Regions from separate parts of the Mesorhizobium sp. M1A.T.Ca.IN.004.03.1.1 genome, predicted to be linked through region 2. Evidence: predicted binding sites of a transcription regulator. Region 2 holds the regulator's gene; each other region holds the start of a gene.
The links. The regulator PhoB, encoded in region 2, activates phosphate uptake and scavenging genes when phosphate is short. The targets are predictions, from matches to a motif close to TGTCATNNANCTGTCAT.

Region 1 (9,754 bases), on a different contig from region 2:
GTCGATGCCAAGAAGATGCACATCTCGACGACAGATGTCGCCATCGACATCGTCGGCATGCACAAATGGTATGGCGAGTTCCATGTGCTGAAGGACATCAACCTCAAGGTGATGCGCGGCGAGCGCATCGTCATCTGCGGTCCGTCCGGCTCCGGCAAGTCGACCATGATCCGCTGCATCAACCGCTTGGAAGAGCACCAGAAGGGCAAGATCATCGTCGACGGCAAGGAACTCACCAACGATCTGAAGAAGATCGACGAGGTGCGCCGCGAGGTCGGCATGGTGTTCCAGCACTTCAACCTGTTCCCGCATCTGACAATCCTGGAGAACTGCACGCTGGCGCCGATCTGGGTGCGCAAGACGCCAAAGAAGCAGGCCGAGGAAATCGCCATGCATTTCCTGAAGCGCGTCAAGATCCCGGAGCAGGCCAACAAATATCCTGGACAGCTCTCCGGCGGCCAGCAGCAGCGCGTGGCGATCGCCCGCTCGCTCTGCATGAACCCGCGCATCATGCTGTTCGACGAGCCGACCTCGGCGCTCGACCCTGAAATGATCAAGGAAGTGCTGGAGACGATGGTTGGCCTTGCCGAAGAAGGCATGACGATGCTTTGCGTCACCCACGAGATGGGCTTTGCCCGCAAGGTCGCCAACCGGGTGATCTTCATGGATCAGGGCCAGATCGTCGAGCAGAACACGCCGGCCGAGTTCTTCGATAATCCGCGCCATGAGCGGACGAAACTGTTCTTGTCGCAGATCCTGCACTGAGCTTCTGACGCCAATTCGAGAAGCCCGGCCGCCAACGGCCGGGCTTTTGAGCGACCGGTTGGTGAAGCGCGCTGCCGGTCTCGCCTTCCATAGTTGTCGAGGCGCGGTAGCATTGGCGGTCGTGCAGGACACCGCTGCAGCGAACGCCTCACCGCCTGTTCCGCTCCTCCCAGCCATAGAGCCAGTCCAAATCTCCCGCGAGTTTCTCCGCCGGGCGCGTCGCCAGCACCAGGTTGCGCGCGATCGCAACCGGGCCCCATGCGTGCCAGGCCATGCGGTTGAGTGCGCCGCGTCTGAGCACCTTCTCGATGCGCGGCCGCCTGAGATTTTCCCATGTGGTGAGGTTCTGCCGCGGATCGCCGGCAAAGTCGGCGATCAGATTGGCGAGCGTCACGGCATCCTCGATCGCCATCGCCGCGCCCTGCGCTGCGAACGGGGTCATGGCGTGCGCCGCGTCTCCGATCAGGGCTACGCCCTGCGGCATCGTCCAGCGCGTCTGCTCGACGGTGTGGATTGGAAACGCCGTCCATGGCCCGGCGAGCGCGGCGAGTCTCGCCAGCGCGGGCGCCGTGCCGCGCATGGCGCTGGCAAGAATGGCGGGGTAGGCATGGCCGGACCAGCCTTCGGCGATGCGCTCGCCCTTGGTGAAGGCGGCCAGGTTGAAGGCGCTGCCTTTGCTCACCGGATAGGCGACCATATGGAAGCCGGGATGCAGGAAGGCGGTGATGCAGTCGCCGGCGGCGATTGCTGCAAAAGCCTGGCCGGCGGCGCTTGTCGCTGCAACCGTTGCGCGCCAGGCCAGCTCGCCCGAGAAGCGGTTCTTCCCGAAGGCCGGCTCTCGACCCGCAAGCAGCCTGCGAACCGACGACCAGACGCCGTCCGCGCCGATCAGCAGGCCGCCGGCGGCCTCGATGCTGCCGCCATCCGTTTCGGCGGCGACGGCGATGTCTTGCGGGTGAACAGCGACGTCCGTTACCCGCGCGCCGGTGACGAGTTGGATTTCAGGATGCTCCGCCATCCGCGCCGTCAGCGCCGCCTGCAGGTCGGCGCGGTGCGCCACCAGATAGGGCGCGCCCCAACGCTCTTCGCCGGCCTGGCCGAGCGGCACGCGCGCCAGTTCGCGCAAGGTGGCAGCGCCCTTCAGCACCACCGCTTCCGGGCGGATCGCGCTCAGCCGCAACCGGTCGAGCGCGCCGAGCCGACTGAGCATACGGGTGGCGTTGGGGGAAAGCTGGATGCCCGCGCCCACCGCTTCGAGCTGGCTGGCCTGTTCCAGCACCGTGACGGCATGGCCGTGTTCGGCAAAGGCAAGAGCTGCCGTCAGTCCGGCGATACCGGCCCCGGCGATGACGACCTGCCGGGACCGCGCCTCCTCCATGGTCTAGCGGTCACCCAGATCCGCGATCAGGCGGCCTGGTCGATATAGAGGCAGCCGGCAGGCTCGGTTTCCGTCGCCTTCAGCTTCGGCGAATAGCGGTAGAGCGTCGAGCAGTAAGGGCAGACCTTTTCATTGTCGTCGCCCATGTCGAGGAATACATGCGGATGGTCGAAAGGCGGATTGGCGCCGGTGCACATGAATTCCTTGACGCCGATATCGATCGCCGGATGGCCCGCGTCGTTCTGGAAATGGGGAATGGTACCGCCTGCCATCGTCGTCTCCTTCAGTTCGGCCCGTTTGCATCTGGATCATAACCGGCCGGTTTGCAAGATCGATGAAATGAAACTGTCGCAAAAGGCTGGCAGAGGATAAGTTGAGCCGGTTAAGCGCATGAGGCCGGAAACGAAGCGATTCCGTGACATCATGCGTCATAAAAGCGTGTTAGAGCGTGCATAGCGCGTCCGGCGGCGTATGGCGCTCAAAGAACGACGTTGTGGCCAAGAGCAGGAACCATGAACGAACTGAAGCCGGTGCAGAGCGAGTTCATCACCGTCGAGGCGGCGAGCCCGGACGGCGGCAATCCAGACCGTTTCGTCAACCGCGAGTTTTCCTGGCTGCAGTTCAACCGCCGGGTGCTCGAGGAATCGCTGAACGAGCATCACCCGCTGCTCGAGCGCGTCCGCTTCCTGTCGATCTCGGCCGCAAACCTCGACGAGTTCTTCATGGTGCGCGTCGCCGGCCTCGCCGGTCAGGTGCGCGAGGGCATCGCGTTGAAGAGCCCGGACGGCCGCACGCCTGAGCAGCAGTTGGAGCAATTGCTGCGCGAGGTCGAGCGCCTGCAGGAAGACCAGCAGAAGAGCCTGTCGGTCTTGATGGAGCTGCTCAACAAGGAAGGCATCGAAAGCATCCCCCGCGACGGCCTGACCAAGGACGAGAAGGCCTGGCTGGAGGAGCATTTCCAGGGTCAGGTTTTCCCGGTGCTGACGCCGCTGTCGATCGACCCGGCGCACCCGTTTCCGTTCATCCCCAATCTCGGTTTCTCAATGGCGCTGCAGCTGCGCCACCGCAAGAACGGCGAGGAGATGAGCGCGCTCTTGCGCTTGCCGGTGGCGCTGCGGCGGTTCATCCGTCTGCCCGACCGCAAGCATCATGTCCGCTTCATCCCGCTGGAAGAAGCGGTCGGCCTCTATATCGGCAAGCTCTTCCCTGGATATGAGGTCAAGGGCTCGGGCACGTTCCGCATCATCCGCGACAGCGATATCGAGGTGGAGGAGGAATCGGAAGACCTCGTTCGCCTGTTCGAGACGGCGCTGAAGCGCCGCCGCCGCGGCTCCGTCATCCGCATCGAATTCGACACGCTGATGCCGGCCGAGTTGCGCGACTTCGTCGCCGGCGAGCTCGGAGTGTCGTCGAGCCGCATCAGCGTGCTCACCGGGCCGCTGGCGCTCAACCAGATCTCCGAGATCGTCGCCATCCCGCGCGACGACCTCAAATTCACGCCCTATAACCCACGCTTTCCCGAGCGCATCCGCGAGCATGGCGGCGACTGCCTGGCCGCCATCCGCGAGAAGGACATCATCGTCCACCACCCCTACGAATCCTTCGACGTCGTGGTGCAGTTCCTGCGCCAGGCGGCGGCCGATCCGGAAGTCGTCGCCATCAAGCAGACGCTCTACCGCACCTCGAACGACAGCCCGATCGTGCGGGCGTTGATCGACGCGGCGGAGGCCGGCAAGTCGGTGACGGCGCTCGTCGAGCTCAAGGCGCGCTTCGATGAAGAGGCCAATATCCGCTGGGCGCGCGACCTCGAGCGCGCCGGCGTCCAGGTCGTGTTCGGCTTCCTGGAGTTGAAGACCCACGCCAAGATGTCGCTGGTGGTCCGCCGCGAGGACGGCCGGCTGCGCAATTACGTGCATCTCGGCACCGGCAACTACCATCCGGTCACCGCCCGCATCTACACCGACCTGTCCTTCTTCACCACCGACCCGACGATCGCGCGCGATGTCGCGCAGATCTTCAACTTCATCACCGGCTACGCCGAGCCTGCCGAGGAGATGCGTCTTGCGGTGTCGCCGTTCACGCTGCGCGACCGCATCCTGAGGCACATCGCCGAGGAGATCGCCCATGCGCTCGAGGGCAGGCCGGCCCGTATCTGGATGAAGATGAACGCGCTCGTCGATCCGACCGTCATCGACGCTCTCTATGACGCCAGCCGCGCCGGCGTCGAGATCGATCTCGTCGTGCGCGGCATCTGCTGCCTGAGGCCGCAGGTGCCGGGTCTTTCCGAGAACATCAGGGTGAAGTCGATTGTCGGCCGCTTCCTAGAGCACAGCCGCATCTACTGCTTCGGCAACGGCCACGGTCTGCCGTCCGACGAAGCGATCGTCTACATCTCCTCGGCCGATATCATGCCGCGCAATCTCGACCGCCGCGTCGAGACCCTGGTGCCGATCACCAATCCGACTGTGCATGAACAGGTGCTTGGCCAGATCATGCTCGGCAACATCATGGACAATCAGCAAAGTTTCGACGTATTGGCTGATGGCACCTCCCGGCGCGCTGCGCTCGAGGAGGGCGAGGAACCGTTCAACGCGCAGGAATATTTCATGACCAATCCGAGTCTTTCCGGACGGGGTGACGCGCTGAAATCGCATGCGCCCAGGCGCATTGCACAGTTCAAGCGCCGCAAGAAGAACGCCGCCGCGTGATTTCAGTCTCGCAGGGCCGGCTCCAGGACCGGCGGCCGCTGTCGATCATCGACATCGGATCGAACTCGATCCGCCTCGTCGTCTATGAAGGGCTGGCGCGCTCGCCGACGATGCTGTTCAACGAAAAGATGCTGGCCGGCCTCGGCCGCGGCATCGTTTCGACGGGCAAGCTCGATCCCGAGGCGGTGACGCGCTCGATGGAGGAGTTCCGCCGTTTTCGCGCGCTTTCCGATCAAGCCGGCGCCGAGCACATCTATGTGCTGGCGACCGCGGCCGCGCGCGAGGCGGTCAACGGCCCGGACTTCATCCACCGCGCCGAGGATGTGCTGAAGACCGAGATCCGCGTGCTTTCCGGCCGCCAGGAAGCGCATTATTCGGCGCTTGGCATCATTTCCGGCTTCTATCCGGCCAACGGCATCGCCGGCGACCTTGGCGGCGGCAGCCTGGAGCTCGTCGACATCAATGGCGAGGCGATCGGCGACGGTATCACGCTGCCGCTCGGCGGCCTGCGCCTGCAGGACATGGCGAAGAACTCTCTCGTCCAGGCGCAGAAGATCGCGCGCCAGGAACTGGCGCGGGCGAAGCTTTTGAAGGGCGGGCAGGGCAGGGTGTTCTACGCCGTCGGCGGAACCTGGCGAAACCTCGCCCGGCTCCATATGGAAATGACCAACTACCCGCTCGGCGTCATGCATCATTACGAGATCGGCGCCGACAGCGCCCTGAACTTCCTCAGGCAGGTGGCCAACGGCGAGGTCGAAAAGGTCAAGGGCATCGAAGGCGTCTCCAAGAACCGCCGCTCGCTGCTGCCTTACGGTGCGGTCGTGCTGCAGGAAATCATGGCGGCAATGCAGCCCTCGAAGATCGTCGTCTCGGCGCAGGGCGTGCGCGAAGGCTTCCTCTATTCGCTGCTCGACGCCGCCGAGCAGAAGGCGGATCCGCTGATCTCCGCGGCGGAGGAACTGGCGCTGCTGCGCTCGCGCTCGGTCCATCACGCGCATGACCTCGTCGAATGGACGGACAAGGCTTTCAAGGCCTTCGGCATCGACGAGACGGTGGATGAGGCGCGCTACCGCCACGCCGCCTGCCTGCTTGCCGATATCGGCTGGCGGGCGCATCCCGAATATCGCGGCCGGCAGTCGCTCAACATCATCGCGCATGCGTCCTTTATCGGCGTCGACCATCCTGGCCGCGCCTATCTGGCCCTGACCAACGCCTATCGCCATGACGGCATCTTCAACGATGCGATCGCGCCCGAGATCAAGACCCTGGCGCCGCCGCGGATGCTCGAGCGCGCCCGCGCGCTGGCGGCGATGATGCGCGTCGTCTACCTGCTGACGGCGGCGATGCCCGGGGTCATGCCGCGGCTGAAATGGGAAAGCCGCGGCAACGGTGCGCTTGCGCTGGTGCTGCCGGCGTCGCTTGCCGACCTCTATGGCGAACGACCTGCCGGGCGACTGGCGCAGCTGGCGCGCATCACCAACCGCCGGCTGGTGCTGGCGGTCGAGGGCGGGCCGAGCATTTCCGTCAAGTGACGGATCAGGTGATCTCGGCACCGACGCCGAAGGGGCGGCCGTCGGCCGACCATGCGCCGGCGCCGGCCATGGCGAGCGCCAGGAAGCCCCCGGCAATGGCAATGTCCTTCATCAGCATCTGCCGGTGCATGAATCCTAAGGTCGCATCCTCGCCGCCCTGGCCGAAATGGCCGATGAAGCCGGCGACGATAGTGAAGGCGGCAAGCAGCAGCGCCGCGATCCGCGTCTGAAAACCGACAAGGATCAAAAGTCCGGCGATCAGCTCGAACAGGCCGGTGCCCCAGGCCGCCAGGGTCGGTAGCGGCAGGCCGAGGCCGGTGAAGTAATCGATCGTGCCGGATATGTTGGTCAGCACCTGGAAGCCCGAGGGCACGAACAGCGCGGCAAGCAGGAGCCGCGAGGCGAGAAGCAACGCGTTGCGGTTCATGGCCCACCTCCCTTGCCGGTTACCCGGGAATGCACCGGCTCTCGGTGCAGTGTACGCCTGCACTCGGGAAAACGAAAAAGCGGCGCGGAAAATTCCGCGCCGCCAAAGCTTCAGCTTGGGAGGGAAGGAGATCAGCCGCGCTTGGCGTCGATCGAATAGGCGCCGGCGCCGGAGGAGGCGAGCAGGATGAAGCCGCCGGTGATGGCGAGGTTCTTGAGAAACTGGATCATCTGCATCTGGTCGGCCCAGCCGGTGTGAGCAACCAGGCCGGTGGCGATCGTGAAGATGGCGAGCACCCAGGCGGCGACCCGCGTCTGGAAACCGACGAGAATGGCAAGGCCGCCGAGCAGCTCGATGAGGCCGACCACGACGGCCGTCACGGTCGGCAGCGGCAGGCCGAGGGCGCCGAAATAGCCGGCGGTGCCGGAAATAGCGGTAAGCTTGCCGAAACCGGAAAGCAGGAAGATCACGGCGAGCAGGATACGGCCGAGCAGGATGGTGGTGGAACTGTTGGACGCGATGCTGGTACCGGCGGCGGAAGTGTTGATGGACATTGGCGAGTCTCCGAACGGGTTGAATGCCCAGTGAGATAGACGATGAAGACTGTTCACCAAAGCCGCCGATGCGGCGACACATTGTTCACAGGCAGTATGTTTCGGTGACCGGCGGACGCGCGCGAAAATCGTGTCGGCGGATTGGGATTAACGAGTAAATTGTGCCCCCGCAAAATAGCCAAACTATCGGTTGGGGTTGCAGTCGCAGACCTCGGGGACTAGCCGAAACGCCCGATCGGGTCGTCTTCGCCCTGGTACGACGACCCCTTTGGCCTGTCCGCGCCGCGAGAACTACCCCGGATGCGTCATGTCCTCGGGCCGCACCAGCCGGTCGTAGTCGGCCTCGCTGACCAGCCCGGTGGCGAGAGCTTCCTCGCGCAGCGTGGTGCCGTTCTTGTGCGCGGTCTTGGCAATCTTGGCGGCGTTGTCGTAGCCGATGGTGGGGGCGAGCGCCGTCACCAGCATCAGCGAGCGCTCCAGCGCCGCCTTGATGTTGTCTTCCCGCGCCTCGATGCCGACGACGCAATTGTCGGTGAAGGATACGGAAGCGTCGGCAAGCAGCTGCACCGACTGCAGGAAATTATAGGCCATCAGCGGGTTGTAGACGTTGAGCTCGAAATGGCCCTGGCTGCCGGCGAAGGTTAGCGCGGCATTGTTGCCGAACACCTGCACGCAGACCTGCGTCAGCGCCTCGCACTGCGTCGGGTTGACCTTGCCCGGCATGATCGACGAGCCCGGCTCGTTCTCCGGCAGCGACAGCTCGCCGAGGCCCGAGCGCGGGCCTGAACCGAGCAGGCGGATGTCGTTGGCGATCTTGAAGAGCGCGGCGGCCGCCGCGTTGATCGCGCCGTGCGAGAACACCATGGAATCGTGTGCTGCGAGCGCCTCGAACTTGTTCGGCGCCGTCACGAAGGCGATGCCGGTGATGGTAGCGATCCGGTCCGCCACCTTTTCCGCAAAGCCAACCGGCGCGTTGAGCCCGGTGCCGACCGCGGTGCCGCCCTGCGCCAGTTCCTGCAGGCCGGGCAGCGTCTGCTCGATGCGCTTGATCGACGACGCGACCTGCGCGGCGTAGCCGGAGAATTCCTGGCCGAGCGTAAGGGGTGTGGCGTCCTGCGTGTGGGTGCGGCCGATCTTGATGATGTGGTTGAAGGCGCGGGCCTTGGCGTCGAGCGCTTTGTGCAGATGGTGGAGCGCTGGGATCAGGTGATGCGTGACCCGCTCGGCGCAGGCGACATGCATGGCCGTCGGATAGGTGTCGTTTGACGACTGGCTCATATTGACGTGGTCATTCGGGTGCACGGGCTTCTTGGAGCCCATCACGCCGCCGAGCATCTCGATGGCCCGGTTGGAGATCACTTCATTGGCATTCATGTTGGACTGCGTGCCCGAACCGGTCTGCCAGACCACGAGCGGGAAATGGTCGTCGAGCTTGCCGTCGATCACTTCCTGCGCGGCGTCCACGATTGCCTTGCCGATGGCTGGATCCAGCCGTTTCATCTCCATGTTCACTTCGGCCGCGGCGCGCTTGACGATGCCCAGCGCGCGCACGATCGAGGCCGGCTGCTTTTCCCAACCGATCTTGAAATTGCCGAGCGAACGCTGCGCCTGCGCGCCCCAGTAGCGGTCGGCCGCGACCTCGATGGGACCGAATGTATCGGTTTCGGTTCTGGTCTTCTCAGCGCTCACGGGAAATCTCCGGTCTGTCGATTTGCGCAAGGGCGTATCGCGTTGCACAAAACCCTTCAAGCGGAGATTGCGGGCGAGGAAGATGCAAATCGGTTGAAGGGGGCTGCCGATCTCCCCCCTTGTGGGCCAGATCAGCCCTCCATCGGCGGTCCAACAATGTCGATGCCGTTCTCGGCGCAGAGTCTCGTCAGCGTCGCCATCATCTCGGGCGTCGGCGCCCCCGGCTGCGGCAGGTCCGGCCGTTCGGCGGGGCGGCTCGCCAGGCGCACCATCGTCTCGAAATCCGAGCCGCGCGTGACGGTGAGCGTATGCGCGCCTTGCGGAGATTCGACCCTGTATGTATGCGGCAGGCCCTTCGGCGCGATGACGGTTTCGCCCGCGCCCACCACCCGCTCATGGCCGTTGATCTGGAAACGCATTTGTCCTTCGAGGATGTGAAATACCTCGTCTTCGTTGCGGTGCATATGCAGCGGCGGGGAATCGCCATAGGGCAGGCGATGCTCGATGACGCAGATGCCGTCCTCTCCGTCGGCCGAAGAGACCTGGATGGCGACGAGCGTGTTGTTGAACCAAAGGAGTTCCTTGCCTGCGATGGTCCGGTTGATCATTGTCATGGTGTCTCTGCTTTGTGTTGGGCCGGCGAAGCGGCGTCGACGGCGAACTAACCAGCGACGCGTGGGCGATGGAAATCGAATGATCAT
Region 2 (9,754 bases):
TCGAAGGCGCGGTCGAGCGCGGCGAGGCGGCGGTCCCCCGCGCCCCCGATCAGCATGCGGCCGCGACCTCGGAAGCGCTTGCCAATCTTCGCCTGATGGTCGATTCGATGCCGATCGGCGTCATTGTCCTCGATGCCGACCTCAGGGCGGAGATCATCAACCGCGCCTTCTACGACTTCTGGAAGATCGATCCGCTTCGCGCCACTGCCGGCTGCGGCTTCCGCGAGCTGATGGAGGCCAGCCGCGACGCCGACCCCTATGGTGCCGACGAGGTGGGCTGGCAACGCCACATCGCCGAGCGCGAGGCCGAAATCCGGGCAGGCGTTGCCGGTTCCAGGCAGTTGCCGCGCAATGACGGCCGCGTGCTGATCGCCTCGCTGGCACCGCTTGCCGGCGGCAAGCGTCTGATCTCCTATGTCGACATCACCGACATGAAGCATCGCGAGACCGAGGCAGAGGATGCGCGCAAGAATCTCGCCACGGTGCTGGAGTCGCTGCCGGCCGGCGTCATCATCTATGACCGCTACGATGAATTCGTCTTCGCCAACCGCAAGCTGCATGACAGTTTGCCGGCGCTGAAGCCGGCCTGGCAGCCGGGCCGCACCTTACGCGAGGCGCTCGCTCTCGGTCATTCCGCCGGCTATTTCCGGTCGAGCGGCGACGTCGAGATCGACAATCTCTATGGTGTCGACAAAGAACGCTGGCTCGACGCCATGCTGAAGCGTTACCACCTGCCCAATTCGTCCTATGAACGGCTCAATCCCGACGGTCGTTGGTTCCAGGTCTACGACATGAGAGCGGACGACGGCACGTTCATAGGGGTGCGCGTCGACATTTCCGACATCAAGGCCCGCGAGAAGGCGCTGCGCGACTCGATGCGGCAGATCGACCTTTACCGGCATGTCATGGACGAATTGCCGGTGGCGGCGTTCATCAAGGCCGAGGATCTTACAATCGAGTTCGTCAACAAGGCCTGGTGCGCGCTGACCGGCATTGCCAAGGAAGACGTCATCGGCAAGACGGACCGGCAGCTTTTCGGCGCCGAGGACGCCGAAAGCTACAGCCATGACGATGCCGAGGTCATCGCGACCGGCAAGGGGCGCGAAGTCGAGGAGCCTGTCACCCATCGCGACGGCACGGTGCGGCAGCTGATGACGCGCAAGAGCCGCCTCATCGCGACCGACGGATCGGTGCATCTGGTCGGTTCCAGCACCGACATCACCGAGGTCAAGGCGCGCGAGCGGGCGCTCAAGGAAAGCATGAGCGAGAACGAGGTGTTCCGCAACCTGATCGACAACGTGCCGGTGTCGATCTACGCGAAGCGTTCGGATCTAAGGCAATTCTACGTCAACAAGGGCTGGTGCGATCTCACCGGCTTCAGCAAGGAAGAGGCGATCGGCAAGACCGACGTCGAGATCTTCGGCGCGGACGGCGAAGCTTTCGTCGCCGGCGACCTGGCGGTGCTGCGCACCGGCGAGACGCAGGAGATCGAAGAACAGGTGACGCTGCCGGACGGCAGCGTGCGTCACCAGTTCGCGCGCAAGGGCGCGATGATCGCGTCCGACGGTTCGCTCTATCTGATCGGGTCGACCACGGACATTACGGAACTGAAACAGCGCGAGGCCGAGCTCAGCGAGGCGCGCCGGCGTGCCGTGCTTGCCGACCGCGCCAAGTCGGAGTTCCTCGCCAATATGAGCCACGAGATCCGTACGCCGATGAACGGCGTGCTCGGCATGGCCGAGTTGCTCGCAAAGTCGGACCTCGACCCAAAGCAGAGGACGTTCACCGACATCATCGTCAAATCGGGCAACGCGTTGCTCACCATCATCAACGACATCCTCGACTTCTCCAAGATCGACGCCGGCCAGCTCGTGCTCGACCCGGCGCCCTTCAACCTTGCCGAGGCGATCGAGGATGTGGCGACGCTGGTGTCGACCCGCGCCAAGGAAAAGGACCTCGAGCTCATCGTTCGCGTCCAGCCCGGGCTCGACGGGCAGTTCGTCGGCGACGTCGGCCGGATCCGACAGATCGTCACCAACCTGCTCGGCAATGCGGTGAAGTTCACCGACAAGGGCCATGTGCTGGTCGACGTGACCGGCGAGCGCGTTCCGTCGGGGACGAAGCTCGCCATCTCGGTCACCGATACCGGCATCGGCATTCCCGAAGACAAGCTGAAGCTGGTGTTCGAGAAATTCAGCCAGGTCGACACCTCCTCGACTAGACGGCACGAGGGCACCGGGCTCGGCCTTGCCATCACCTCGCGGCTGGTCGAGCTGATGGGCGGCGAGATCGGCGTCGACAGCGCCGAGGGCAAGGGCTCGACCTTCTGGTTCACCGTCACGCTGCCGCGGGCCGAGCGAGGCGGGCAGCGGATCATGCCGGTCGACGTGACCGGCGCGCGCGTGCTGATCGTCGACGACAATGCCGTCAACCGCGCGATCCTCAGCGAGCAGATGGCTTCGTGGACCTTCGATTCCTGCGCGGCCGAAAGCGGCGCCGAGGGACTGAAGGTGCTGATTGCGGCTGCCGCCTACGGCGTGCCTGTCGACTGCGTCGTGCTCGACTACCAGATGCCGGGCATGACCGGCGCCGAAATGGCGCGCATCGTGCGCAACACCGCCGGCCTCGCGCACACGCCGATCATCATGCTGACCTCGGTCGACCAGTCGCTCGCCAGCGCCGCCTACCGCGATCTCGGCATCGATGCGCAGCTGATCAAGCCGGCGCGTTCCTCGATCTTGCTGGAGACGCTGGTCGCCACCATCCAGCGTCATCGCCACAGCACGGCGGCCATCCATCCGGCCTTGACCGGCGACGTCGAGACCGGGGCCGGCGCGCCGCAGGCGTCCACGGCGCAGGCGACCGCGGCGGATCGCGTCCTGCTGCAGCCGCCGCCGGCGCGTGCCCGTGCACGCCTGGCCGGCGCGGAGGCCGGGCTCGACATTCTCGTCGCCGAGGACAACGAGGTGAACCAGATGGTGTTCACGCAAATCCTGGGCGAGACCGGATACCAGTTCGAAATCGTCGGCAACGGCCGCAAGGCGCTGGACGCCTTCGGCAGGCTTAACCCGCGCATGATCCTGATGGATGTGTCGATGCCCGAGATGAGCGGCCTGGAGGCGACCGCGGCCATCCGCCGGCTCGAAGCCGAGATGGGCACGCATGTGCCGATCGTCGGCGTCACCGCGCATGCACTGAAGGGCGACCGCGAGCGCTGCCTGGAAGCCGGCATGGACGATTACCTGCCGAAGCCGATCAGCCCGAAGGCGCTGCTCGAGAAGCTTGAAAGATGGCTCGGGTCGGACGCGGAAGTCCGCCGCAGCGCCGGATAACAGCCTTTCTGCGCGGCCGTTCACGGCGTCATCGACGAGGTCCGTCGGCGGGCGTCCAACGCAGACATATGGTGTGATCGCACCATACAAAACGAAGGCCAGGTCAGGACAATGGCTGCTGTCGATTCCGCCCTTCGGTTACGGGCGGGAGCAGCGACCGCCGGCAAGGAACAGCGTCGACTCTACCCCAACGGACCTGTTTTCGGCGATGGCCAGGCCATGATCCGCTCTGGCGCACAGGCAACGCGCTCTCGTCCGGATTTTATTTCCCGGCGGCCGGAGATCCGGCCGCCGGGATAATTTTTGATTCAAAAGTCGGACAAGCTACTGATTCCCGCGGCAAACTTCGGCTGGGTCCGCAAATGGCGGCCGCAGGCCCCCCCAAGGCATCCCCGTTCAGGCGTTACCGGGCTGACACGAAACTGTCATGCGACTGTAATAATCGACGTCTATTGCGCTCGTCAGGCGCCGACAGAAAAGGGTTGCCGAAAGACCATATTCCGAACAGGAGCAGGCCACATGAGACATTTCATCCGCTCGGCGGCCGTTGCGATTGCAATGGCTGCGGCATCCACGCTTTCCCTCTCCGCCGCTATGGCGGCCGACATCTCCGGTGCCGGCGCTACCTTCCCCTATCCGATCTACGCCAAGTGGGCCGACGTCTACAAAAAGGAGACCGGCATCGGTCTCAACTATCAGTCGATCGGCTCCGGTGGCGGCATCAAGCAGATCAAGGCCAAGACCGTGACCTTCGGCGCCTCGGACGCGCCGCTCAAGGGCGAGGATCTCAAGTCGACCGGGCTCGCGCAGTTCCCGATGGTGATGGGCGGCATCGTTCCGGTCGTCAACCTCGAAGGTGTCAAGCCGGGCGAACTGGTGCTCGACGGCCCGACGCTGGCCGACATCTTCGTCGGCAAGATCACCAACTGGAATGACGAGGCGATCAAGAAGCTCAACCCCGACGTCAAGCTGCCCGACCAGGCGATCGCGGTCGTGCACCGTTCCGACGGCTCGGGCACCACGTTCAACTTCAGCTACTATCTGGCCGAAGTCAGCGCCGACTGGAAGTCGAAGGTCGGCGTCAATACCGCGCTCGAGTGGCCGGTGGGCATCGGCGCCAAGGGCAACGAGGGCGTCGCCAACAACGTCGCGCAGACCGGTGGCGCGATCGGTTATGTCGAGTATGCCTATGCTAAGCAGAACAAGCTCACCTATACCGACCTGATCAATAAGGATGGCAAGAAGGTAGAGCCGACCGCTGCCGCGTTCTCGGCCGCTGCAGCCAATGCCGACTGGAGCTCCAAGCCTGGCTACGGCGTCATCCTGGCCAACCAGGCTGGTGCTGAAAGCTGGCCGATGACCTCCGCGACCTGGATCCTCGTCTACCAGAAGCCCGACGATGCGTCGGCCACCACCGAAGCGCTCAAGTTCTTCGCCTGGTCCTACGCCAAGGGCGACGACATGGCCGCCGAGCTGGACTATGTTCCGATGCCCGACGCGGTCGTGAAGAGCGTCGAGGAAATGTGGAGCAAGGACATCGTCGACAGCAACGGCAAGCCGCTCTACTCCGGCATGTAATTCCTCCGGAATAAGGAGGGCGCCTCGGGCGCCCTCCTGTCTCTTTCGAAATGCGAGGGCAAATGACAGCCGTTTCCGAAGCCGTGACATCGTCCGCCATACGGACCAGGGAAGCGACGGTGCGCCGCTTCGCCCTGACGGACACGATCTTCCGAACGGTCACGCGCCTCTCCGCCATACTCGTGCTGCTTCTTCTCGGCGGCGTCGCGGTCTCGCTGATCGCCGGCTCGTGGGAGGCGCTGTCGAAGTTCGGCTTCTCCTTCCTGACGACTGAATCCTGGAATCCGGTCACCGAGAATTTCGGCGCGCTCGCGCCCATCTACGGCACCGTCGTCACCTCGGCCATCGCCATCCTCATTGCCGTGCCGATCGGCATCGGCATCGCCGTCTTCCTGACCGAGCTCTGCCCGCGCCCGCTCAGGCGCCCGATCGGCATCGCGGTCGAGCTGCTCGCCGGCATTCCCTCGATCATTTACGGCATCTGGGGCCTGTTCGTCTTCGCGCCATTCCTGCAGACGACGGTACAGCCATTCATCATCAATCTTTTCCACGGCATACCGGGTCTCGCCAGCCTGTTTGCCGGTCCGCCCTACGGCATCGGCCTCCTGACGTCGTCGCTGATCCTCGCCATCATGGTGCTGCCCTTCATCACCTCGATCACCAAGGACGTGTTCGACACGGTGCCAGCGGTGCTGAAGGAATCGGCCTACGGCATCGGCTGCACGACCTGGGAAGTGACCCGGCGCGTGGTCATCCCCTATACGCGGGTCGGCATCATGGGCGGCGTCATGCTCGGTCTTGGCCGCGCGCTCGGCGAGACGATGGCCGTCACCTTCGTCATCGGCAATGCGCACCGCATCAGCGCCTCGCTGTTTGCGCCCGGTACGACGATCTCGGCGACCATCGCCAACGAATTCACCGAAGCCGACGGCGAGCTTTACACGTCCTCACTGGTGGCGCTCGGACTGATCCTGTTCATCATCACCTTCATCATCCTCGCGCTCGCACGCTACATGCTGTTGCGCATCGATAGCCGCACGGGAGCCTGACCGATGTCGACAGCCGCATCGCTCCACCGAAGCCGGAAGCGCAAGAACGCCGTGATGATGGCACTGTGCACCATAGCGGCGGGCATCGGCCTCGTCTGGCTGGCGCTGATCCTCGGCGCCCTTCTCTATAAGGGGCTCTCGGGTGTCTCGCTTTCGGTGTTCACGGAAATGACACCGCCGCCCGGCGACGCCGGCGGCCTGCTCAACGCCATCTACGGCAGCATCGTGATGACCGTGATCGGCATCGTCGTCGGCACGCCGATCGGCGTGCTCGCCGGCACCTATATGGCCGAGTACGGGCGCTTCTCGCGCCTCACGACGGTGGTGCGCTTCATCAACGACATCCTGTTGTCGGCGCCATCGATCATTGTCGGCCTGTTCGTCTACGAGCTGATGGTGCGGCCGTTGGGTCATTTCTCGGCGATCGCCGGCGCGGTGGCGCTGTCGATCCTGGTGATCCCCGTCGTCGTGCGCACCACCGAGGACATGCTGAACCTTGTGCCCAACGCGCTGCGCGAGGCCGGCACCGCCATCGGCGCGCCGCGCTGGGTGGTGATCCGCTCGGTCGCCTATCGCGCCGCACTGTCCGGCATCGTCACCGGTATATTGCTGGCGATCGCCCGGATTTCGGGCGAGACGGCGCCGCTGCTCTTCACCGCGCTCAACAACCAGTTCTGGTCGAGCAATCTCAACGCGCCGATGGCCAGCCTGCCGGTGACCATCTTCCAGTTTGCGCTGAGCCCTTATGAGGAATGGCAGCAACTGGCCTGGACGGGCGCACTGATAATCACCCTGACGGTTCTCGGGCTGAGCATCTTCGCCCGCAGCCTTACCGGACGCAGAGAGGACAGATGAAACCGATGTTGTCCACCGACCTGAACGTAGCCGAGACGACCGCCGAGAAGGCCAAGATCGAAGTCAAGAACCTCAACTTCTACTATGGCCAGTCGAAGGCGCTGAAGGACATCAACCTGTCGCTGCCCGAGCGCAGCGTCACCGCCTTCATCGGACCTTCGGGCTGCGGAAAGTCGACGCTGCTGCGCGTGCTCAACCGCATCTACGAGCTCTACCCGAAGCAGAGCGCCGAAGGCCAGGTGCTGCTCGACGGCAAGAACATCCTCGACCGTTCGCAGGACCTCAACCTGCTCAGGACCAAGATCGGCATGGTGTTCCAGAAGCCGACGCCGTTCCCGATGTCGATCTACGAGAACATCGCCTTCGGCGTCAGGCTGTATGAGAAGATCAGCAAGGCCGAGATGGACAATCGCGTCGAACAGGCGCTGAAGCGCGCCGCGCTGTGGAACGAGGTCAAGGACAAGCTCAACGCCAGTGGCCAGAGCCTTTCGGGCGGCCAGCAGCAGCGGCTCTGCATCGCCCGCACGGTGGCGGTGAAGCCGGCGGTCATCCTGCTCGACGAGCCGGCATCGGCGCTCGATCCGCTCTCGACCGCCAAGATCGAGGAGCTGATCGACGAGCTGCAGGCCGACTACACGATCGTGATCGTCACCCACAACATGCAGCAGGCGGCGCGCGTCTCGCGGCAGACGGCGTTCATGTATCTCGGCGAGCTGATCGAATTCGACCGGACCGAAAAGATTTTCACCTCGCCCCGCGAGAAGCGCACGCAGGACTACATCACCGGCCGCTTCGGCTGAGTTCATACGAGGACATAACCATGGCCCATACGGTCGCTTCCTTCGACGAGGATCTGAGGCAGATCAGCCAGCTCATCCGCGACATGGGCGATCTTGCCGGCTCGATGGTCGGCGCGTCGACCAAGGCTCTGCTGAATTCCGACAACGCGCTGGCGCAGCGCGTGGTCTCCGACGATGCCATCATGGACGCGCGCCAACGCGAGCTCGACGATCGCGCCATCACGCTGATTGCCAAACGCCAGCCGATGGCCGACGACCTGCGCAGCGTCGTTGGCGCCATCCGCATGGCCGGCGATCTCGAGCGCATTGGCGACCTTGCCAAGAACATCGCTAAGCGCGTCGGCTCGGTCGGCGTCAGCGCCGCGCCGCGCGACCTTTCGCACTCCATCGATTCGATGGCGCAGCTGGTGCTGATCCAGGTGCAGGGCGTGATCGAGGAATACGCGGCCGGCGACGCCACGGCGCTCGCCAAGCTCCGCAACGACGACGAGCGCATCGACGTCAAATACACCGCCGTCTTCCGCGAGCTCCTGACCTACATGATGGAGGATCCGCGCAACATCACGGCTTGCACGCATCTGTTGTTCTGCGCCAAGAATCTGGAGCGCATCGGCGACCACGTCACCAACATCGCCGAGAACGCCTACTATGTGCTGACCGGCACGCAATTGCCCGCGAATCGTCCTAAGCAGGACGAGACGACGATGTCGGCGCCGGCGGCCTGACCGCGAAGGTGCCTGCTATATGATCGCGCCACGCATCATGGTGGTGGAGGACGAGGAACCGCTGGGGGTGCTGCTCCGCTACAACCTCGAATCCGAGGGCTATCAGGTCGAGGTGGTGACCCGCGGCGACGAGGCCGAGATCCGCCTGCAGGAGAATTTGCCCGACCTTCTGGTGCTCGACTGGATGGTGCCGGCGGTGTCCGGCATCGAGCTTTGCCGGCGCCTCAGGATGCGGCCCGAGACCGAACGCCTGCCGATCATCATGCTGACCGCGCGCGGCGAGGAAAGCGACCGGGTGCGCGGCCTCTCGACCGGCGCCGACGACTATCTGGTCAAGCCGTTCTCGACGCCGGAATTCATGGCCAGGGTCAAGGCGCTGCTGCGCCGCGCCAAGCCGGAGGTGCTGTCCAGCGTGCTCAAGGTCGGCGACATCGTGCTCGATCGCGAATCGCATCGCGTCTACCGCAAGAAGAGCGAGATCCGGCTCGGCCCGACCGAGTTCAGGCTGCTGGAATTCATGATGCGGCATCCCGGCCGGGTGTTCTCGCGCAGCCAGCTGCTCGACAATGTCTGGGGCGAGACGATCTATATCGACGAGCGCACCGTGGACGTGCATGTCGGACGCCTGCGCAAGGCGGTCAACAACGGCCGGATGCCGGACGTCATACGTACCATCCGTGGGGCGGGCTACGCGATCAGGGAAGATTAGATCCAGGGCACCGAAGGTCTGACGGGTTCTATCTGCGCTGGCGGGTTATCGAGACGCTGGTGCTTCGCCGTCCACGGGCGGAGCACGAAGCGTCGCGACGCGGCGCAGACCCGACGATCCACGCGACTTCCACGCGCCGCGGCGGTGCAGAAATTCTGCTCCGCTCATCCGACGATTGAGGTAATGGCATGGATTCCAGGGTCTCCGCGACGGAGCTTCGCTCCTGCTCCGCCCTGGAATGACGAAGCTGCGGGGCCTTCGCTAATCTCCGGCGTCTGCAGGACGCACAGAAGCCAACGATCGCTATCGAAGCTGCTCAGGCCACGTTCTTGCCCGCTCTTGCCTTCACGCCCGGCGCAAAAATCTCCTGGTCGACGAAGGTCAGCGCGCGCACGGCGCAGCCCTCGCGGATCAGCGGCAATTCGTTCGGCTCGGTATCGAAGGAGATCGACTTCGAATGCTGGCCGCCGGCGGTCTGGGCGATGGCCTCGCGCAGAGCCGGCTCGATCAGGTCGAAGGCGGCGGCGCTGACGCCGACCATGGCGACCGGCGCCGGGTCGATCAGCGCGAACAGGCTGCCGAGGCCGAAGCCCAGCGCCTCGCCGGCCCGGCGATAGGCCTCGCGCTCCGAGCCATCCCTCTCGCGCGCCTTGGCGGCGAGCGCCCGCATGTCGGCGTCGCCGACATCGATCGGCTCGGCGTCCTC
Region 3 (9,754 bases), on a different contig from region 2:
AGGCCGAGCGCAAAGCCGCGATGGATGCCTGGACCGGCTGGTACGACAAGCTGGGTTCGGCCGTGATCGACGGCGGCAATCCTGTCGGCATGTCGAGAACGGTGCTGCCCGGCGGCGCGGTCGAGAACAATGGCGGCAGCAATCCAACCGCCGGCTACACGATCGTCGAAGCGAAGGATATCGACGATGCCGTCGCCAAGGCCAGGGATTGTCCGATCCTGATGAACCCGGCCTTCAGCGTCGAGGTCGCGCCGATCATCGAGATGATGTAGCGCCAAAGCGCCCGAAGGTCGTCACAGTGAAACACGGCGGGCGGCATACTCTTGCCCGCCCGCCGTCGCACGGCTAGAAGAGCCGATCCTTTCCCGATTTCGAGTTTCACTTTGCCTCAGTAACCGCCGGTCTCGTCTACTCCCGAAAGCACCGCAGGCGCGCTTTGGCGGCACCTGCATTCATTTCATGTGTTCTTCAGGCGGCGGAGCGAGACCGGTTTGGCATTGCTGAGCCGCCGTCGCGCAATCGCGCGGGCGCCTGATTTTCAACCACTACAGCCTTTCGCCACACCGTGCCCGCATGGGCATCTCGGACATTGCCGCGCTGACGGACTTCCCGACGGGAAGGGCCTATCGGCATGTCTCGAACTTTGCGCATTCGCTGGGTGGTCGCGCCCGCAGTCGCGCCTCGACCTCTCATCAACTGCAATCGCTGCGGCGGCGTCAAACCTTACCAATGCAGCGGAAAGTTCCGCGTCAACGCCAACGGCAAGCGCATCGATGCCTGGCTGATCTATCGCTGCACCGACTGCGACAATTCCTGGAACCGAACCATTTTCGAGCGATGCAACCGTCGCGACATCGCACCGGCGCTGATGGCTGCACTGGAGCGCAACGATCCGACGCTGGTCCGACACTATGGCTTCGATGCCGTGGCGCTCAGAAATCGGGTCGGGCGGATCGAAGAATCTCCCGAAGTCACGGTGCGAAAGGAGCCGCTGGATGGCAGGCCGGAAGGCGCGACGGCGCTTTGGCTTGAGCTTCGGCTCGATGCCGCAACGCCCTTGCGGCTTGACCGCTTGCTCGCCGGCGAGCTCGGCATCTCCCGGTCGAGGCTGCAGGCCTGGGAAGCGCGGCGGTTGCTCGCTATCGAACCGTGCGGCGCCAAAGCCCTGCGCAGGCCGGTGCGCGACGGCATGGTGGTACGCGTCGACCTCTCCGGCGAGACCGGCCGTGACGCTGTCGTTTCGGCCGCATGTGCATGAAGTGAAAAGAGAGGGAGCGATGCCCCCTCCCTTGAGTAACTGCCTGGGCTAAAACCCTACGCCGCGCCCATCACCTTGGCCGACTTCTCGAAGCGCTTGCGCTCGTTCGGGTCGAGATAGAGCTTCCTGAGCCGAATGGTCTTCGGCGTCACCTCGACCAGCTCGTCGTCCTGGATCCAGGCCAGCGCGCGTTCCAGCGTCATGCGGACCGGCGGCGTCAGCTTCACCGCCTCGTCCTTGCCGGCGGCGCGGATGTTGGTGAGCTTCTTGCCCTTCAGCACGTTCACTTCCAGGTCGTTGTCGCGGGAATGGATGCCGATGATCATGCCCTGGTAAACCTTGACGCCCGGATCGATGATCATCGGGCCGCGGTCCTCCAGGTTCCACATCGCATAGGCGACCGACTCACCCTGTTCGTTGGAGATCAGCACGCCATTGGTGCGGCCGGGCAGCTCGCCCTTGTACGGCTCATAGGCATGAAACAGCCGGTTCATCACGGCGGTGCCGCGCGTGTCGGTCAACAGCTCCGACTGGTAGCCGATCAGGCCGCGGGTCGGCGCATGGAAGACAAGGCGCTGGCGGTTGCCGCCGGAGGGGCGCAGCTCGACCATCTCGGCCTTGCGTTCCGACATCTTCTGCACGACCACGCCGGCGTGCTCCTCGTCGACGTCGATGACGACTTCCTCGACCGGCTCCAGCAACTGGCCGTCATCGCCCTTCTGCATGACGACCCGCGGGCGCGACACGGCGATCTCGAAGCCTTCGCGGCGCATCGTCTCGATCAGCACGGCAAGCTGCAACTCGCCGCGACCGGAGACGAAGAAGGAATCCTTCTCCGGCGATTCCTCGATCTTGAGCGCCACATTGCCTTCGGCCTCGCGCAGCAGCCGGTCGCGAATGACGCGGCTGGTCACCTTGTCGCCCTCGGTGCCGGCAAGCGGACTGTCGTTGACCAGGAAGGACATGGTCACCGTCGGCGGGTCGATCGGCTGCGCATGCAGCGGCTCGCTCACGCTCGGATCGCAGAAGGTGTCGGCGACGGTGCCCTTCGACAGGCCGGCGATGGCGACGATGTCGCCCGCCTGGGCTTCCTCGATCGGCTGGCGCTCGAGCCCGCGGAAGGCGAGGATTTTCGAGATTCGTCCGGTCTCGATCTGCGTGCCGTCATGGTGCAGCACCTTGACCGCCTGGTTGGGCTTCAGCGAACCGGACTCGATGCGGCCGGTGATGATGCGGCCGAGGAACGGATTGGCTTCGAGGATCGTACCGATCATGCGGAACGGACCGGGATGCACCGTCGGCGCCGGCACATGCTTGACGACGAGATCGAACAGCGGCGCAAGGCCCTGGTCTTTCGGGCCTTCAGGATTTTCCGACACCCAGCCGTCGCGGCCCGAGCCGTAGAGGATCGGGAAGTCGAGCTGTTCGTCGGTCGCATCGAGCGCCGCGAACAGGTCGAACACCTCGTTGACCACCTCGATGTGACGGGCGTCCGGGCGGTCGATCTTGTTGATGACGACGATCGGCCGCAGACCTACCTTCAGCGCCTTGCCGACGACGAATTTGGTCTGCGGCATCGGCCCTTCGGCGGCGTCGACGAGCACGATCGCCGAATCCACCATCGACAGGATGCGCTCGACCTCGCCGCCGAAGTCGGCGTGTCCGGGCGTGTCGACGATGTTGATGCGGGTGCCCTTCCAATCGACCGAGGTCGCCTTGGCCAGGATGGTGATGCCGCGTTCTTTTTCGAGGTCGTTGGAGTCCATGGCGCGCTCGGCGACGCGCTGGTTTTCGCGGAAGGCGCCGGACTGTTTCAGGAGTTGGTCGACGAGCGTGGTTTTCCCATGGTCGACATGCGCGATGATCGCGATATTGCGGAGGTTCATTGTCTGGTCTCGGGAGCGTTGCAGGCAGCAGGCCCGAAAGCGCCGCCTTTTTCGTTGGGCGGCTCATACAAGGTTTTTCGCAATTGCGAAAGGGGAGGCCCCGCCCCAAATAAATGGTCACTGATTCTTAAACGTCTTGGTGTGAAATGATTCTGTTAACCAAGGCGGAACCTTTGAGGGGCCGGGCAATTTCATGTTCATGACCGATCAGATGTCCAGATTGCGTCCGGTTTTCGCGTGGGCAGCGCTTGGCGTGCTTGTTGCGGCTGGCGCCGCGCAGTCGGCGGCTGCCCTGAGAGAAGCTGACCCCTCGCCCCCTGATGCCAAAACCGCGCAGCAGATGTTTGCCGACGCCCCGGACGGGGTCGACCCGATCGTCACCGGCCCGGTCAGCGCCGCATTCAAGCAGCGCCAGAAGGCAGCCAACTGCGACACCGCCGTCTGGCCGAGCATTCCCGCGACCTGCTATCCGGATTAATATTGCGACGGCTATCGACAAAGGTAGCACTCCGGCACACCCTCCTCTGCCGTGACGGACAGTCCGACAGGACAGAGAGGGTTGCCTGGCGCCGACCCTAAGCCGACCGCACCGGATCGAGCGTGACCTTGTAGAGCTGGTTGTCGTCGCGATCCATCAGCCGCACCGTTAGTTGCTCGGTGGCGCCGGAAATGTCGACCAGGCCGAAGAACTGCAGGCCCGCTGATGGCGGCAGGTTCTGGCCCTGCTCGGCGCTCGGCGCCTTGATGAACTTCAGCTCGGGCCCGAAGGTCATGTCGAGATCGTTGGGACCGAAGGTGCCGGCGTGGATCGGGCCGGAGACGAATTCCCAGAACGGGTTGAAATCCTGGAACTGCGCCTTGTCTGGATTGTAGTAATGCGCCGCCGTGTAGTGGACGTCGGCGGTCAGCCACACCGTGTTGGTGATCCCGGCGGTCTTGATGTAGCGCAGCAGGTCGGCGAATTCGAGCTCGCGGCCCTTCGGCGCGCCATTGTCGCCGTTGCTGACCGCCTCGGCTCCGACCTTTTTGGCCGCGTCGTTCCAGACGACGAGGCCGAGCGGCATGTCGGCGGCGATGATCTTCCAGGTCGCCTTGGAATTCGCCAGCTCGCGCTTCAGCCACTGCGTCTGCTGCTCGCCGAGCATGCGCGACTTCGGCGTCAGCGTGTCCTCCATGTCGGGGCCGTTCGGGCCGCGGTAGGAGCGCATGTCGAGGAAGAACACGTCGAGCAGCGGCCCGTGGGCGATCTTGCGATAGACGCGTCCCGGTTCCGAAGGTTCGTAGCGGATGGTCGTCATCTCATGGAAGGCGCGCGCCGCGCGGGCCGCCAGCACAGGGATGGATTTTTCCGTGTAGCGGTTGTCGGTCGTCAGGTCCTTCGAATCCGACCAGTTGTTCACCACCTCGTGGTCGTCCCACTGGTAGAAGGTCGGGCAGATGGCGCTAAGCGCGAGCACGTGCTTGTCCATCATGTTGTACTTCCACTGGTCGCGATACTCGTCCAGCGTTTCGGCAACCTTGCGCTTGCCGTCGATCATGACGACGTTCTTCCACTTGCCGCCGCCGGGCAGGTCGACCTCGTCCTTCATGGCGCCGTCGGCATAGATCGTGTCGCCGGAATGGAGGAAGAAGTCAGGCGTATGCTTGGCGATGGTGGAGTAGGTCTTCATGCCGGTCTCGTCGATGCCCCAGCCCTGGCCGGCGGTGTCGCCCGACCACGCGAAGCGCACGTCGCGCTTCGACGCCGGCGCGGTGCGGAAACGGCCGACGATCGGCTTGGAGACGGCGTTGATGTCGGAAAGATCGGCGGCCGTCATCCGGTAGAAAATGTCCTGGTCGGCGGCGAGGTCGGTGAGCAGCCGCTTCACCGTATAGTCGCTGGCGGGCGAGGTATCGAGCGGCGCCAGCCTGACGGCGTCGACGAAGCTTTCGGTGGTCGACACTTCGTACATCACGCGCGCCGGCCGGTCGGTGCGGGTCCAGACCATGCCGGAGGTGGCGTCGATATCGCCGGACTGGACGCCGTGGGTGAAGGCCGGGCGCTGATTGGCGCGCGAATAGTAAGGCAACGCGAATCCGGAGGCGCCGACTAGGCCAAAGGCGCTGGCCGAGGTGACGAAAGCGCGGCGGGTTAACGAGAGCTTGTTCATGGCTGTCTCCGGATGGCGTTGAACGGGACCGCCAACCTCCGGCCTCAATGTTTCAGGCGCATATCGGAACCATGAAATTTTGATAACAGGTCACAGCTCTCCCCTTCTCCCCTTGCGGGAGAAGGGAAGTCGCGCTTACGCCGCCTGCGGTTCCGGCTCAAAAGCCGGCTTGCTCGTGTTGATCAAGAGCGAAATACAGGCCGCGGCTATGCCGGTCATGCCGGCGATCAGGAAGGCAAGCTCGTAATTGCCCTGCAATTCGCGCATCGTGCCGCCGAAGGCCGCCGCCGCCGCGGCGCCCACTTGGTGGCCGGCGACAATCCAGCCGAACACGATCGGGCCGCTGCGGTCGCCGAAAGCTTCGTTGGCGAGCCTGAGCGTCGGCGGCACGGTGGCGATCCAGTCGAGCCCATAGAGCACGGCGAAGATGACCAGGCTGACGGCCGAGAAGCCGGAATAGGGCAGATAGATCAGCGACAGGCCGCGCACGGCATAATAGACGCCAAGCAGCTTGCGCGGATCGAAACGGTCGGTGAGCCAGCCGGACAGCGTCGTGCCGATCAGGTCGAAGATGCCCATCATCGACAACAGCCCGGCTGCCTGCACCTCGCCGATGCCCATGTCGCCGCAAAAGGCGATGAGGTGCGTGCCGACGAGGCCGTTTGTGGTGAAACCGCAGACGAAGAATGTGGCGAACAGGTACCAGAACACCCTGGTTCCCGCGGCACGGCGCAACGTGTTCAGCGTATGCGCCAGGAAATTGCCTTGCGCGGCCGGCGACACCGGCGGCACGTCGTCGGCATCGGCGCCATAACGCACCTGGCCGATGGAAGCCGGGCGCTCCGGCACCAGCAGAAAGACCAGCGGCACGAGAGCCGCCGTGGCAATGGCGATGGCAACGGCGACCGGCTTCCAACCTCCCGACTGAGCCAACGAGGCGAGCAGCGGCAGGAACACCAGCAGGCCGGTCGCGCTCGAGGCGGACATCAGCCCCATCACCAGGCCGCGATTGGTCTTGAACCAGCGATTGACGATGGTGGCGCCGAGCACGGTGGCGACCGCGCCCGAGCCGATGCCCGAAAATACCCCCCATGTGAGCAGCAGATGCCACGGCTTGGTCATCAGCAGGCTGAGCGCTGTGGAACCCGACATGATCAGCAGCGCGGCAAGCAGCGTGCGGCGTAGCCCGATCCGCTCCATCAACGCCGCGGCAAACGGCCCGGTGAGGCCATAGAGGAAGATGCCGACAGCGGCGGCAAGCGAGACGACATCGCGCCGCCAGCCGAAGCTCTCTTCCAGCGGCAGCATCATGACCGCCGGCGCGGAACGAAGCCCGGCGGCGATCAGCAGGCAGAAGAAGATGACTGCGACGACGACGAAGGCGTAGCGCTGGCCAAAGGGACGGGAATGAGCTATCATGTTACTGACCGGTACGTTGCAATGGAGCGGCGCCATTCATACGTACCGGTCAGTAACATTGTCAAGCGAGTTTGTTGAATGCCATCGGACAATAAAATTGAAGCGTCGATCAGCGGAGCCGGCACGGCGCCGGCACCGAAGGCTGCCGACAAGATCCTCGACGTGGCGCGCGACCTGTTCTATCGCGAAGGCATCCGGGCGATCGGCGTCGATGAGATCGTCAGGCGCGCCGGCGTCACCAAGCCCAGCCTGTACCGGACCTTCCCGTCCAAGGACGAACTCGCCGCTTCCTATCTGCGCAAGTACGACCTCGAATTCTGGCAGCGGTTCGACGAGGCTGTGGACGCGCATCCTGGCAATCCGCGCGCGCAGATCATCGCATTCCTCACCCGCGTGGGCAAACGCACGCAGAGGCCGAACTATCGCGGCTGCGGCATGACCAATGCGGCGGTCGAATATCCCGAGCACGGCCATCCCGCGCGGGTGGTGAGCGAGAACAACAAGCAGGAATTGCGCCGGCGCCTGCGCGCCATGGCGGCAGCGATGGGTGCGAGTGATTCCGACACGCTGGGCGATGGGCTGCTGCTGCTGATCGAAGGCGCCTATATCAGCGGCCAATTGTTCGGCCTCGGCGGACCGGCGGCATCAGTCGCCCGTAACGCCGATCTGCTGATTGAAGCCAGCTTGAAGAAATAGTGGTCCGCACCGTCCGACTGCCCAGTTCCGGGCGTCGGTGGCCTAGACAATTGACCCTTCGCGCCAACCCAGCTTCCTAGGCTCACGCGGGTTTCAACGCTACGCTGCTGCACCAAACGGAGGTCTTCGGATGCGCGCCTGGCTTGCTCTTACTGCCTTTGTCATCCTTGGTGGCTCGGCCCATGCCGGCGACATTTCCAGCGACTATACCGACCTCGACTGGAAGAAGGACTGCGTGACCTACGCGCAATCGGAAGAAGGCGACGGCGACTGGGCGAACCTCGCCTGCGCGGGCTATCGCGGCTATCCGGTGCTGATCGGCTATGACGACGCGCGCGAGTCCGTCTACTACGGTTTTCCCTCCGACGACATGACCGCCATCTGGGAGAGTTTCTCCGGGTTCAACACCGCTGGGGCGAAGATCGAGTGGCGCATCGAAACCAATGGCGACAAGGCGGTGCCCTTCGCCGTGATTCATCGTCGCGAGATCAGCAATCCCGAAAACGAAAACAAGCCGACCGAGGTGCTGGTGGTCGCCAAGGTCGCGCAGCCGGAGGAGCATGAGGGCTGCACAATAGGCCTCGTGCTCGCTACCGGCAACCCTCAGGCCAACGATCAGGCCCGCAAGCTCGCCGACCAAAAGGCGAAGGGTTTTGCTTGCGGCAAGGACAAGCGCGAGGTGATCGGCAACGTGCCGGACTTCGGGCGAGTAGATAACTAGAAATCAGAGGGTGTTCGACGAATGCGAGACGGCGAAGGTTGCGCATCCGTCATCCTTGGGCGGAGCAAGGAGCGAAGCGACGCGGCGCAGACCCAAGGATCCATGCCGTTACATCAAGGCGTTGCCACGGTGCAGTAATTCTGTTCCGTAACGATCTTCGCGCGACCTCACGGCATGGCTCCCAGGGTCTCCGCGACGGAGCTGCGCTCCTGCTTCGCCTGGGATGACGACGTTGAGGGCTCGCCCAAGCCCCATCGCCCAGCCGTTGGCTGCCGCTTACCTACTTGACCGCCTTCGCCCGTTCGATCGCCTCGACGATCATCTTCTTGGCATAGTTGGAATCGTGCCAGCCCTCGATCTTGACCCATTTGCCGGGCTCGAGATCCTTGTAGTGCTCGAAGAAGTGCTGCACCTGCTGGCGGGTGATTTCCGGCAGGTGCGTGTATTCGGTGACATTCTCGTAGCGCAGCGTCAGCTTCGGCGAGGGAACCGCGATCACCTTCTCGTCCTGGCCGGCATTGTCTTCCATGATCAAGACGCCGATCGGCCGCACATTGATGACGCAGCCCGGCACCAGCGCGCGCGTGTTGCAGACGAGCACGTCGATTGGGTCGCCGTCCCCCGACAAAGTGTGCGGCACGAAGCCGTAATTGCCGGGATAGCGCATCGAGGTGTGCAGGAAGCGGTCGACGAACAGCGTGCCGGCCTCCTTGTCCATCTCGTACTTGATCGGCTCGCCGCCGATCGGCACCTCGATGATGACGTTGATGTCCTCGGGCGGATTCTTCCCCGTTGGTACGGCTTCGATGCGCATGCTCAAATCCCTCTCTCGATTTGTGAGATCGATAGCGGGCGGCGCTTCATGGTGCAATGCGGCGAATAGCACTGGACGCTAATGGAAGCGCACAGTTTGTGATGGATTGTAACCCAATGCATGTCGCCCAAGACTGCGCAGCGGTTTTGGGCGAACGATATGCATCAAACGAAGACTTGAAGCACGTCACCGCTACGCGCTTTAAGTGGCGGCCATCATTCCCAGACGAAGGCAACCTTCTTCAGCGCCTTCTGCTCGAAGACCTCGACGCCTTCGGCGACGTCGCGGCCGCCATTGCCGGCATAGAAGGCCAGCGCGTTGTAATTGTCCTCCAGCGCCCACACCACCAGGCCTCTGAGGCCGTGGTCGGCAAGGCGCGTCCGCGCCGCCTTGAACAGCCTGCTGCCGAGGCCGATGCCCTGATATTCCGGACGCAGGTAAAGCTCGTAGATCTCGCCTTGCTGCCTGAGCTCGCGGGCGCGGTTCCTGCCGATCGTGGCATAGCCGGCGATCGTGCCCCCGATCTCGACCACCAGCACGGTCGCTGCCTTGCGAATTGCGTTCGCCCACCAATCGGGGCCGCGGCGATTGATCATGGCCGTCAGCGTGCGATGCGGGATGATGCCGGAATAGGCGCCGCGCCATGCCTCCTGGTGCACGTCCGCGATAGCTGTTGCATCGCGAGGGTCGGCTTTCCGGATGTCGATCGTCAGCGTGTTCATGATTTGTTAATCATAAACCCGCTTGGCCCGACTGCAAAGAGTCCGCGCTGTCGCGCCCGCGCTTTCTCACAAACGAGCTTGGCGGCAT

Region 1: a site for PhoB is predicted at 2,479-2,495, ahead of EOD29_RS12155 (RNA degradosome polyphosphate kinase). Genes of this name have one in related genera too.
Region 3: a site for PhoB is predicted at 5,366-5,382, ahead of EOD29_RS17205 (alkaline phosphatase). Genes of this name have one in related genera too.

The regions. Positions count from the first base shown of each region.
Region 1 is NZ_RZTV01000003.1:371,023-380,776, forward strand. Features, by position in the region: gene EOD29_RS12140 (amino acid ABC transporter ATP-binding protein) at 1-765, shown strand, start outside; gene EOD29_RS12145 (FAD-dependent monooxygenase) at 914-2,143, opposite strand; gene EOD29_RS12150 (zinc-finger domain-containing protein) at 2,170-2,415, opposite strand; gene EOD29_RS12155 (RNA degradosome polyphosphate kinase) at 2,656-4,851, shown strand; gene ppx (exopolyphosphatase) at 4,848-6,383, shown strand; gene EOD29_RS12165 (DoxX family protein) at 6,388-6,810, opposite strand; gene EOD29_RS12170 (DoxX family protein) at 6,942-7,364, opposite strand; gene fumC (class II fumarate hydratase) at 7,656-9,053, opposite strand; gene EOD29_RS12180 (cupin domain-containing protein) at 9,185-9,667, opposite strand.
Region 2 is NZ_RZTV01000004.1:389,530-399,283, reverse strand. Features, by position in the region: gene EOD29_RS15845 (response regulator) at 1-3,332, shown strand, start outside; gene pstS (phosphate ABC transporter substrate-binding protein PstS) at 3,852-4,910, shown strand; gene pstC (phosphate ABC transporter permease subunit PstC) at 4,973-5,959, shown strand; gene pstA (phosphate ABC transporter permease PstA) at 5,963-6,814, shown strand; gene pstB (phosphate ABC transporter ATP-binding protein PstB) at 6,811-7,614, shown strand; gene phoU (phosphate signaling complex protein PhoU) at 7,635-8,339, shown strand; gene phoB (phosphate regulon transcriptional regulator PhoB) at 8,359-9,048, shown strand; gene EOD29_RS15810 (ROK family transcriptional regulator) at 9,365-9,754, opposite strand, start outside.
Region 3 is NZ_RZTV01000005.1:50,633-60,386, forward strand. Features, by position in the region: gene EOD29_RS17185 (YciI family protein) at 1-272, shown strand, start outside; gene EOD29_RS17190 (DUF1062 domain-containing protein) at 632-1,258, shown strand; gene typA (translational GTPase TypA) at 1,315-3,144, opposite strand; gene EOD29_RS17200 (hypothetical protein) at 3,338-3,622, shown strand; gene EOD29_RS17205 (alkaline phosphatase) at 3,720-5,294, opposite strand; gene EOD29_RS17210 (MFS transporter) at 5,430-6,713, opposite strand; gene EOD29_RS17215 (TetR/AcrR family transcriptional regulator) at 6,792-7,409, shown strand; gene EOD29_RS17220 (hypothetical protein) at 7,540-8,130, shown strand; gene ppa (inorganic diphosphatase) at 8,411-8,944, opposite strand; gene EOD29_RS17230 (GNAT family N-acetyltransferase) at 9,160-9,666, opposite strand.